2 linked regions of the Aromatoleum aromaticum EbN1 genome follow. The protein of the gene in region 2 interacts with the protein of the main gene of each other region in a pairwise test. Links are inferred from orthologs where the notes say so. Each region holds a gene or a part of one and is shown on either strand. Other genes may lie near its edges.

Region 1 (3,728 bases), 170 kb from region 2 along the record:
ATGACTCCCTCAACTATTGAGATTCACCCGAGCGCCGACGACCGGCGGGTCGCACGGCTGGCGACTGCGGCGATCGTGCTGACGGTCGCCGAAGCCGCGATTCCGCTGCCGCTGCCGGGAGTCAAGCCCGGGCTCGGGAACATCGTGATCCTGATCGTGCTGCTGCGCTGGGGCTGGCGCGATGCCGTATGGGTCGGGCTGCTGCGCGTGTTCGCGAGCAGCCTGCTGCTCGGGCAGCTGTTCGCGCCGGGATTCTTCCTCAGCCTCGCCGGCTCGCTGACGAGCCTCGCGACGCTGGGCGTGGCGAAGCACCTGCCGCGGCGCTGGTTCGGCCCGGTGAGCCTCAGCGTGTTCGCTGCGTTCGCGCACATCGGCGGGCAGCTCGCACTCGCGCGCGCGTGGCTCGTGCCGCACGACGGCGTGTTCTATCTCGTGCCGGTGTTCGCCGCGGCGGCGACGCTGTTCGGCCTGATCAACGGGCTGGTCGCAGCGCGGCTGCTGCGGGACCGCATTGCCGTACCGGCGGGCGCAGGCAAACGGTAGCGGACAGGGGCTGGCAGCAATTTTGCTCGTTCGGGAAAACACCGGGCCGTGCCAGGTTTTCTTGTCCCGCTCAGAGGGCGAAACAGCCAAGCTGTTTCCTGGGGGCGCTCAAGAAAACGCCGGGCCGTCCCAAGTTTTCTTGTCCCCCTCGGGGGGCGGAAACGGCAAAGCTGTTTCCTGGGGGCTCTCAATTCCCGGGCGACTTTCCATCGAAAGGAGGCATCATGTTCAAGGCGGTACTGATCGAGAAGGACGACGCCGGCTATCGGGCGACGCTGACCGACGTCGATGACGCGGGCCTGCCCGACGGCGACGTGACGGTGCGCGTCGCGTATTCGACGCTGAACTACAAGGACGCGCTCGCGATCACCGGCAAGGGGCCGGTCGTGCGCAAGTTCCCGATGGTCCCCGGCATCGACCTCGCCGGCACCGTCGAGCACAGCTCGCACCCGGAGTGCCGGGCTGGCGACCTCGTCGTGCTCAACGGCTGGGGCGTCGGCGAAGGACACTGGGGCGGGCTCGCGGAGAAGGCGCGCCTTGCCGGCGACTGGCTGGTGCCGCTGCCGGCAGCGTTCTCGCCGAAGCAGGCGATGGCGATCGGCACTGCCGGCTACACCGCGATGCTGTGCGTGATGGCGCTCGAACGCCACGGCGTGACGCCGGACCAGGGCGAAGTGCTGGTCACCGGCGCGAGCGGTGGCGTCGGCAGCGTCGCGGTGTCGCTGCTTGCGAAGCTCGGCTACCGCGTCGTCGCCTCGACCGGCCGACCGAACGAAGCCGAGTACCTGAAGGCGCTCGGCGCCGCCGAGATCATCGACCGGGTGCAGTTTTCGATGCCGGGCAAGCCTCTGGCGAAGGAACGCTGGACCGGCGCCATCGACACGGCGGGCAGTCACACCCTCGCGAATGTCTGCGCGAGCATGAAGTACCGCGGCGTCGTTGCCGCGTGCGGCCTCGCGCAGGGCATGGACTTCCCGGCGACGGTCGCGCCGTTCATCCTGCGCGGCGTCACCCTCGCCGGCGTCGACAGCGTCTACTGCCCGCGCCCCGAACGCCTGGAAGCGTGGCAGCGGCTCGCTCGCGATCTCGATCCGGCTCATCTCGACCTGATCTCGCACGAAGTCAGCCTCGCCGACGTGATCCGGCTCTCGGGCGAGTTGCTCGCCGGCCAGGTGCGCGGGCGGTTGATCGTCGACGTCAACCGTTGAGCACTTCTCCTGCGGGCGTCAGCCGGGGTCCGGCGCGACGAGGATGCGCCCGGCGCGGCGCCGCCCGGCGAATGCGCCCGCCGTGCCCTGGCCGCCGTGCGCGTGGCAGATCGCGCATGCGAGTGCGTCGGCGGCGTCCGGGCTCGGGCAGCCATCGAGCGCGAGCAGCCGCTGCACCATGTGCTGGACCTGCTCCTTGGCCGCTTTGCCGTAGCCGACGACCGCCTGCTTGACCTGCAGTGCGGTGTATTCATGCACCGGCAGGTCGCACGACACGGCGCCGCAGATCACCGCGCCGCGCGCCTGGCCGAGCAGCAGCGTCGATTGCGGATTGACGTTGACGAACACTTTCTCGACCGCGACCTGGTCGGGCGTGTAGGCCGCGACGACTTCGCGCACGCCGTCGAGCAGCGTCTTCAGCCGTCCGGGCAGTTCGCCGTCGCGCGTGCGGATGCAGCCGCTCGCGACGTAGCGCAGCTGGTTGCCGAGTTTGTCGATGACGCCGAAGCCGGTGATGCGCAGCCCCGGATCGAGTCCGAGAATGCGGGTGGCAACGACCGTGGAAGCGCTTTTCATGCCGCGCATTCTACGGGGCGTCGAGGACCGGCGGTGGAATCGAGGCACTGGCACGCGTCGTTCGTCCTGCATTCAGCGCCGTACACGCGCAGGGTCAAGAACTCGCCGGCCAGGCGGTGGTCATGCATGATGAGGGACGAGCGACGATGATTCCGCAAGTGGATCGGGTATATGTGGTCGAGCTGTGCAGCGGCGAGTTGCGGCGCTGGCGTTTTCTCGGGCTGGACCGCCGTGAATCGGCGTGGTGGCGCGACGAGGAAACCGGGCGCACGTTCTCCGAAGCGAGCCTGATGTACGTCTGGGAGATCGTCGCGGAGGCATGAACGACTCGGAAGCGTGGCAGGCGCTTTGTCGTATTCGCACGGCCTGCCGCTCGTCGCTTGGCGTCCTTCAATTCGCCCGCAGGCGTTGCCGGTGGTGGCCGCTCAGCTCCGGTTGAGCCGCTTCCACAAGGTCGTGCGCGACATGCCGAGCCGGCGCGCGGCTTCCGCCCGGTTGCCGCCGCACTGCTGGAGCATGCGCTGGATCTGCGCCTGCTCCTCGTCCGGCGTCACCTGCGTCGCGTAGTAGCGCGTCAGCGGCAGGGGCAGCAGTGCTTCGCGCGTCGACTCGACGGGCGTGACGACTTCGGGCAGCAGGTGCTGCGGCAGGATCGTCGCGCCGTCGGAATTGACGACGGCATATTCGAGCGCGTTGAACAGCTGCCGCACGTTGCCCGGCCAGCTGAAGGACTCCATCGCCACGATCGCCTCCGGCGACAGCCGCAGGTCGGGCCGGCGGTAGCGTTCGCCGAGTTCGCCGAGCAGGCGGCTCGCGAGCAGCGCGATGTCCTCGCGGCGCTCGCGCAGCGCCGGCACGTGCAGCGGCAGCACGTGCAGGCGGTAATACAGATCCTCGCGGAACTCGCCGCGGCCGACCATCCCGGCGAGGTCGCGATGGGTCGCAGCGACGACGCGCACATCGACCTTGCGCGGATGGTTCTCGCCGACGCGCACGATTTCGCGCTCCTGCAGCACGCGCAGCAACCGGGTCTGTGTTGCCGGAGAAATCTCGCCGATCTCGTCGAGCAGCAGAGTGCCGCCGTTGGCCGCTTCGAAGCGGCCCAGGCGGGCGCCGGTCGCCCCGGAAAACGAGCCTTTGGCATGGCCGAAGAGTTCCGATTCCTCGAGGTTTTCCGGCAGCGAAGCGCAATGCACGGCGACGTAGGGGCCTTTTGCGCGCGTCGAATTGTCGTGCAGTGCGCGTGCAACCAGTTCCTTGCCGACGCCGCTTTCGCCGGTGATCAGCACGTTGGCTTCACTTGCCGCGACGCGCAGCACTTTCTGGTAGAGGTCCTGCATCGCGCGGCTGCGCCCGGTCAGTCCGCCGAGCTGCCAGCGGTCGCGCACCTCGGCTTCGAGT
Region 2 (7,578 bases):
TACACGACGGGGCACACCGCCGCGCGAGGAAGCACCGAACCTGCGACGGGCTGAATGGGCGTCCCGGAGGCCACCGCTGCAACGGGTGCCGCATGGGGAATCAACAGTCGTTCGTGACTTTTTACCCAAACCGGGCAGCGAGATCTCGGATCGTTTGCGGCCGTTCAGTTATCCTGAAACATCTCTTAACAAATCCTCCCTCGGGCCCGGTGCTGCAGGCTGTGGGAGCAAGGCAGCAATGCCAGACATTCCTGATCCTGAAACTCCTGGCGCCGATGCGCCCGACAGCCCTGACGAGGGGTCCGTGCGGACCCGCGTTTCCATGCTGCGCAATGCCGCGATCCTGCTCGCCCGCTACCAGATTCGCAGCCTCAGGCGCCTGTTCGAGGAGTTCGAGCGAGACATCCTCCTGCCGATCCTGTTGGGCGAGATCGCGCTGCACAACATCGGCGCGCTCGAACACGACGATGAAAGCGATCGCCTCACGGCAGACGAGACCGAGGGCGAATCCGACGAGGCGCATATGTCCCGGCTGCGGCCGTGCAACGCCTATTCGATCGCTGCTGCCACCGGCTTGCCGCGCGAGACGGTCCGGCGCAAGATCGGGCGCCTCGTCGAGCTGGGCTGGATCCGCAAGCAGCAGAACGGGCACCTGTACCTCACGCCGCAGGCACTGAAGCATTTCGGCTCGCTCCTGTGCTCGCGCGATCTGCCGGAGTTCCTCGAAACCGCGGATCGCGTGCGGAGGCTGAAGCACGCCTGGGACCGGACAGACCCCGACAAGACCTGAGGCGGTGGCGCTGGCGAGCCGGCGCCGCTCGCCTTACACTCTCACGCCTGACTCATCTCCCTGCGGTCCGCCTTCCGATGTCCAAGCTCGTCCTCAATCCCGGCAAGGAGCGTTCGCTCCTGCGTCGTCATCCATGGGTTTTCGCCGGTTCGGTGGCCCGCCTCGACGGGCGCGCGCGGCCGGGCGACACCGTCGAGGTCGTCGCCGCTGACGGCCGGTTCCTCGGTCGCGCGGCGTGGTCGCCGGAATCGCAGATCCGCGCCCGGATGTGGTCGTTCGCTGTCGACATCACGATCGACCATGCGTTCTTCAAGCGCCGCGTCGCCGAATCGGTCGCGCGCCGGGCGACGCATCCGCTGCTCGCCGACGAGAGCGGAGTGCGGCTGATCCATGGCGAGTCGGATGGCCTGCCCGGCGTCATCGCGGACCGCTTCGGCGACGTCGCTGTCGTGCAGCTGACGAGCGCCGGCGCCGAGAAATGGCGCGATGCGATCGTTGCCGGGCTGGTGCAGGCGACCGGTTGCACAGCGGTATACGAGCGCTCCGATTCCGACGTGCGCGGCCTCGAAGGGCTCGGGCCGAAGACCGGCTGCGTGCACGGCGAGCTGCCGCAGGACGTGTTGACGATCGTCGAGAACGGCGTGTGCATGGAAGTCGATGTCATCAGTGGCCACAAGACCGGTTTCTACCTCGACCAGCGCGACAACCGCCGCCTGACGGGTCTGTTCGCGGCCGGGCGCAGCGTGCTGAACTGCTTCTGCTACACCGGGGGATTCTCGCTGCAGGCGCTGGCCGGCGGCGCGACGTCTGTGCTGTCGATCGACTCGTCCGGCCCGGCGCTCGACGCGGGGCGACGCAATCTTGCGATGAATCCGCAACTCGACGCGAGCCGCGCCGAATGGCTGCAGGCCGATGTGTTCGAGGCCTTGCGCGTACTGAAAAGCGAGGGGCGGCGTTTCGACCTGATCGTGCTCGATCCGCCGAAGTTCGCACCGTCCGCGGCGCACGCTGACCGGGCGTCGCGCGCGTACAAGGACATCAACCTGTTCGGTTTGCGCCTGCTCAATCCCGGCGGGATACTGATGACGTACTCCTGTTCGGGCGGCATCGGCCTCGAACTGTTCCAGAAAATCGTCGCCGGCGCGGCGAGCGACGCTGGCGTCGATGCGCGTATCCTGCATCGCCTGTCCGCGTCCGCCGATCACCCGGTCGGCCTTGCAGCGCCCGAAGGCGAATACCTCAAGGGGCTCGCGATTCAGGTCGGCTGAGCGCGTTCGCCGGGTGGCGCGCGCCAGTCCGGGTTCGGTCCGCGCTCGCCCGTCGTGAAGGCAGCGCTGACCAGACCCAGCGCGAGCACGACCAGCAGGAAATACCGCCCCTGCCAGCGACGCGGCGCAGGCCGGCCGCCGCCGAGCAGCCGCGACGACAGGCCGCCGAGAAGCACGCCGCGGGACGGATCGAAGCGATCGGGCCAGAAGAACGTCGGCCCTTGCAGCAGGTGGATCGCGCCGAACACGCACAGCACGATCGCCAGAGCCTGGAACGTGCGCATTGCGAGCGTTCAGGGAGCGGAAAACAGCTCCGCGCTTTCGTCGCCGGCGCGGCGGGGAAAGGCGAGGCCGAAATGCTGCCAGATCGATGCGCTCGCGATGCGCCCGCGCGGCGTGCGCTGCAGGTAGCCCTGCTGGATCAGGTACGGTTCGAGCACGTCCTCGATTGTGTCGGACGACTCGCCGATCGCGGCCGCGAGGTTGTCGAGGCCGACCGGGCCGCCGCCGAACTTCTCGAGCATCGCGCCGAGCAGCTTGCGGTCCATCAGGTCGAGCCCGAGGTGATCGACGTCGAGCATCAGCAGCGCGGCGTCGGCGACGGGGGCGGTGATGTCGCCGTCGGCTTTGACTTGCGCATAGTCGCGGACGCGGCGCAGCAGCCGGTTCGCGATCCGCGGCGTGCCGCGGGCGCGCCGCGCGATCTCGACCGCTCCGGCGTCGTCGATCGCGACATCGAGCAGGCCGGCGGAGCGCCCGACGATGTATGCGAGCTCGTGCGGCGTGTAGAACTCGAGCCGCGCCACGATGCCGAAACGGTCGCGCAGCGGGTTCGTCAGCATCCCGGCGCGCGTCGTCGCGCCGACCAGCGTGAAAGGCGGCAGGTCGAGCTTGACCGAGCGCGCCGCAGGCCCTTCGCCGATCATGATGTCGATCTGGAAATCCTCGAGTGCCGGATAAAGGATTTCCTCGACGACCGGCGACAGGCGGTGGATCTCGTCGATGAACAGCACGTCGTGCGGTTCGAGGTTCGTCAGCAGTGCGGCGAGGTCGCCTGCCCGTTCGAGCACCGGCCCCGAAGTCTGGCGCAGGTTCACGCCCATCTCGGCAGCGACGATGTGCGCGAGCGTCGTCTTGCCCAGGCCCGGTGGGCCGAACAGCAGCACGTGGTCGAGCGCCTCGTGGCGGTTCTTCGCCGCCTGGATGAAGATTTCGAGCTGTTCGCGGATCTTTGCCTGGCCGACATATTCGGCCAGCCGCTTCGGCCGCAGCGCGCGCTCGACGACGTCTTCCTGGCGGTCGGCAGTCTGCGCCGAAATCACCCGCGGGGCCTGCAGTTTGTCGGTTTCGATCATCGCGAGAGTTTAGCCTGAGCGGCCCGTGCGGCGAAACTCGCGTGGTTTCGCCGCCTCAGGCTTTCGACAGCAGCTTCAGCGCCTGGCGGATGCCGTCGGAGACGCCCGTCTCCGGCGGGATCGCTTTCAGCGCCGATTGCGCTTCCTTGTCGCTGTAGCCGAGCGCGAGCAGCGCGTTGAGGATGTCGCTGCGGCTATCCGCGGGCTGCGCTGCGGCGCCGGGAACCGTGCTCGCGCCGAAGCCTGGCAGCGCCCTGCCGAGCTTGTCGCGTAGTTCGAGCAGCAGGCGCTCGGCGGTTTTCTTGCCGATGCCGGGAATTTTCACGAGGCGGCCGGTTTCCTGCAGCGCGACCGCTTGGGCGAGGTCGCTGACCGACAGGCCGGAGAGCACCGACAGCGCGGTGCGCGCGCCGATGCCGGAGACTTTCAGCAGCTGGCGAAATGCCGCGCGTTCGTCGGCGCTCGCGAAGCCGTACAGGAAATGCCCGTCCTCGCGGATCGCCAGATGCGTGAACAGCGAGAGCGACTCGCCGGTCGCCGGCAGGCCGTAGAACGTGCTCATCGGCACGTCGATTTCGTAGCCGACGCCGTGCGTGTCGACGACGATCTGCGGCGGGTTCTTTTCCAGCAGGATGCCGGTGATGCGTCCGATCATGGGTGGAGGTCCGGATATCTGGGAGTTGTACCCGGTCAGCCGCGGGCGCCGAACGCGAGCGTTGCGGCGAGTACCAGGCCGTGCAGGTTCGTCGCGGCAATCGTCAGCCTGATCGCCGGGGCGAGTGCGCCAGGCTCTGCAGCGTGCTCGCGCAGCAGCCGCGCGGCGTTCAGCGACAGTACGAGCGTCAGGGCTGCGGCCGCGCACGCCTGGGGCAGGTTGTTGCGCCCGATCTGCAGCACGAGCCAGCCGTAGGCGACCAGCGCGATGGCGAAATAGCCCCATTTCGCGGTGTCGGCGCCGAGGCGCACGACGAGCGTGCGCTTGCCTGCTGCGGCGTCTGCGGCGCAGTCGGGGAACTGGTTGATGTAGAGGAGGTTCGCGACCAGCAGCGCGAACGACACGCCGGCCGCGACCGGCGTCCAGGCGAACGCGCCGCGCTGGACGAAATCGGCGCCGACCACGACGAGCAGCCAGCACGCCGCGACGGCGAATTCGCCCACTCCGCGGCTCGCGAGCTTGAGCGGCGGCGCCGAATACGCCCAGCCGAGCACAAGTCCGGCCAATCCGATCGCAATCAGGCCGGCGCCCGCGCCGAGCGCGAGCCACAGTCCGGGCGGGATCACCAGTGCGAACAGCGCGTAGCCGAATGCCGCTGTCTCGCGCAGCGTGAGCACGCCGTTCTGGATGAAGCGGCTGCCGCCGGTGAACGGATAGATGCGCTCCGAGTTCGCCGCGTCGGCGCCGGTGACCGCGTCGTGATAGTCGTTGAGCACGTTCGCGCCGGCATGCGCGAGCAGCGCGAACAGCACCGTGACCACTGCGCGCAGCCCATCCAGCGCGACGCCGTCGGCATGCGCCGCGGCAAGCCCGATCAGGCAACCGGCGAGCGTGACGCTGAGGAAGGCCGGGCGCGTCGCCGCGAAGTAGCGCCGCAGTGCGCTCGCGTAGCGTTGCGGTGTCGGCTCGGCGGCCGGAGGCGCAGCACGACTCACAGCAGCACGATGTCGAACTGTTCCTGAGAGTAGCTCGCTTCCGGATGCAGCGAGATCTGCTTGCCGATGAAGTCCGACAGCATCGCGAGCGACTGGGATTCCTCGTCGAGGAAGAGGTCGATGACGTTCGGTGCGGCGAGCACGCGGAACTCGCGCGCGTTGAATTGGCGCGCCTCGCGCAGCAGTTCGCGCAGGATTTCATAGCACACGGTGCGCGCGGTCTTGACTTCGCCGCGGCCGTCGCAGGTCGGGCAGGGTTCGCACAGGAGATGGGCGAGCGACTCGCGTGTGCGCTTTCTCGTCATTTCGACGAGGCCGAGCGCGGTGAAGCCGTTTACCGTCATCTTGGTGTGGTCGCGCGCGAGCGCCTTCTGGAACTCGTCGAGCACCATGTCGCGATGCTCGACGTTTTCCATGTCGATGAAGTCGATGATGATGATGCCGCCGAGGTTTCGCAGGCGCAGCTGGCGGGCGATCGTCTGCGCCGCCTCGAGGTTGGTCTTGAAGATCGTGTCGTCGAAGTTGCGCGCGCCGACGAAACCGCCGGTGTTGACGTCGATGGTCGTCATCGCTTCGGTCTGGTCGATGATGAGGTAGCCGCCGGACTTGAGACTGACCCGCCGCGCAAGCGCTTTCTGGATCTCGTCCTCGACGTTGTGCAGGTCGAACAGCGGCCGCTCGCCGCTGTAGTGCTCGAGCAGCGGCAGCACCTTGGGGCTGTACTCGGCGGCGAAAGCGGTGAGTTTCTGGTGGTTCTCGCGCGAATCGACGAGGATGCGCGAAGTGTCGTCATCGACGAGGTCGCGCAGCACGCGCTGGCCGAGGCCGAGGTCTTCGTACAGCAGGCTCGGCGGAAAACGCCCGGTCGCGCTGTTGCGGATCTCGCTCCACAGCTTGCGCAGGTACCCGATGTCGGCACCGAGTTCGTCGTCGGAAGCCGATTCGGCCATCGTGCGGACAATGAAGCCGCCGGCTTCGTCCGCCGGCACGAGTCGCGTCAGGCGCTCGCGCAGCGCCTCGCGCTCGGATTCGTCCTCGATGCGCTGCGAGATGCCGATGTGCTTTTCCTGCGGCAGGTACACGAGCAACCGCCCGGCGATGCTGATCTGCGTCGACAGGCGCGCGCCTTTGGTGCCGATCGGGTCCTTCAGCACCTGTACCGTAAGGTTCTGACCTTCGGCGAGGATGCGCTCGATCGGCCGCCCGGCGTCGCCGTTGTGGCGATCGCTCCAGATGTCGGCGACATGAAGAAAGGCGGTGCGCTCGAGGCCGATGTCGATGAACGCGGACTGCATGCCGGGCAGCACCCGCACGACCCGGCCGAGGTAGATGTTGCCGACGATGCCGCGGCTGGCAGTGCGCTCGACGTGCAGTTCCTGAACGACGCCCTGCTCGACGATCGCGACGCGCGTCTCCTGCGGCGTGAAGTTGATGAGAAATTCGATGCTCATTGGGAAAACCGGTAATGGGGAATGCGCAATCGATGATCGCAGCGTCATCGATTGCGCATTGCCCATCGCGCCCCGCAGGCGAGCCGCCGGCGGCTACAAAGGATAGCCGAAGCTTTCGAGCAGCTGGGCGGTTTCGAACAGCGGCAGGCCCATGATTCCAGTGTAGCTGCCGCGGATCTCCTCGATGAACAGCGCCGCCCGCCCCTGGATGCCGTATGCGCCGGCCTTGTCCATGGGTTCGCCGGTGGCGACGTAGTGGCGTATCTCGTCGTCGTCGAGGGGACGAAAACGCACTTCGCTGATGCTCGTCCGGCTGCGCGTGCGACTGCCGTCGCTCAGCGCGACCGCGGTCAGCACACGGTGCGTGCGTCCCGACAGCTGGTGCAGGATCGCCGCGGCGTCGGAGGCGTCCACCGGTTTACCGATGATTTGGCCCTCCAGCTCGAGCGTCGTGTCGGCGCCCAGGACGGCGTGATGCGGCAGCGAACGCCATTGCAGGCGCCGACATCCCGCTTCGGCCTTGGTCAGCGCGAGGCGCTCGACGTAACGTTCGACGGGCTCGCCGGGGTGCGGGGTTTCGTCGACATCCGCGTCCTTGCCGCGCTCGCCGCCGCGAAACGCCAACAGCTCGAATTGAACACCGATCTGGCGCAGCAGTTCGCGCCGGCGCGGGCTGCGCGATGCAAGGTAGATACGGGCTTGAATGGGCTTCATTGGTGTCGGAGCGCCGGGTATATGCAGGTGGGCGGAAATTCTACCGCGCGCAGCCCCGCCGGGCGGCGCGGCAATCGTTCACGCGGCTACTCGCGATGATAGGGATGGTTCTTCAGCACGCTCCACGCGCGATACAAGGCTTCGGCAAGGAGCGGGCGGACCAGCGCATGCGGAAGCGTCAGGCTCGACAGACGCAGGCGTTCGTGCGCCGTCGCCTTCAACGCGGGCGACAATCCGTCCGGGCCGCCGACGATCAGCGTGACGTCCTCGCCGCCGGCCTGCCAGGCTTCGAGGCGGCGTGCGAGTGCCATCGTCGTCAGGTCGGCGCCGTGCTCGTCGAGGATCACGCG

Evidence for each region. The genes of interacting proteins can lie anywhere in the genome.
Region 1: the proteins of ruvA (region 2) and ruvC interact in binary tests that used the Escherichia coli proteins (3 or more experiments, as listed by UniProt). The link is inferred for Aromatoleum aromaticum EbN1 from one-to-one orthologs.

What each region holds. Positions count from the first base shown.
Region 1 is NC_006513.1:2,159,878-2,163,605, forward strand. What follows is about bases 549-3,506. They hold ruvC (crossover junction endodeoxyribonuclease RuvC), read right to left. Parts: upstream 2,328-3,506; coding sequence 1,770-2,327; downstream 549-1,769. Other genes in these bases: acuI (acrylyl-CoA reductase (NADPH)), read left to right, coding at 768-1,751; EBN1_RS10230 (hypothetical protein), read left to right, coding at 2,474-2,650; EBN1_RS10235 (sigma-54 interaction domain-containing protein), read right to left, coding at 2,753-3,506. In the rest of the region: EBN1_RS10210 (NusG domain II-containing protein), read left to right, coding at 1-20; EBN1_RS10215 (Gx transporter family protein), read left to right, coding at 1-543; more of EBN1_RS10235, read right to left, coding at 3,507-3,728.
Region 2 is NC_006513.1:2,329,575-2,337,152, forward strand. The notes cover bases 2,269-5,035. They hold ruvA (Holliday junction branch migration protein RuvA), read right to left. Parts: upstream 4,069-5,035; coding sequence 3,469-4,068; downstream 2,269-3,468. Other genes in these bases: EBN1_RS11130 (hypothetical protein), read right to left, coding at 2,269-2,342; ruvB (Holliday junction branch migration DNA helicase RuvB), read right to left, coding at 2,352-3,413; EBN1_RS11145 (prenyltransferase), read right to left, coding at 4,104-5,035. In the rest of the region: EBN1_RS11120 (IclR family transcriptional regulator), read left to right, coding at 323-790; EBN1_RS11125 (class I SAM-dependent rRNA methyltransferase), read left to right, coding at 868-2,058; more of EBN1_RS11130, read right to left, coding at 2,046-2,268; more of EBN1_RS11145, read right to left, coding at 5,036-5,063; rng (ribonuclease G), read right to left, coding at 5,060-6,514; EBN1_RS11155 (Maf family protein), read right to left, coding at 6,608-7,228; 23S rRNA (pseudouridine(1915)-N(3))-methyltransferase RlmH, read right to left, coding at 7,315-7,578. UniProt on the Escherichia coli protein: The RuvA-RuvB-RuvC complex processes Holliday junction (HJ) DNA during genetic recombination and DNA repair.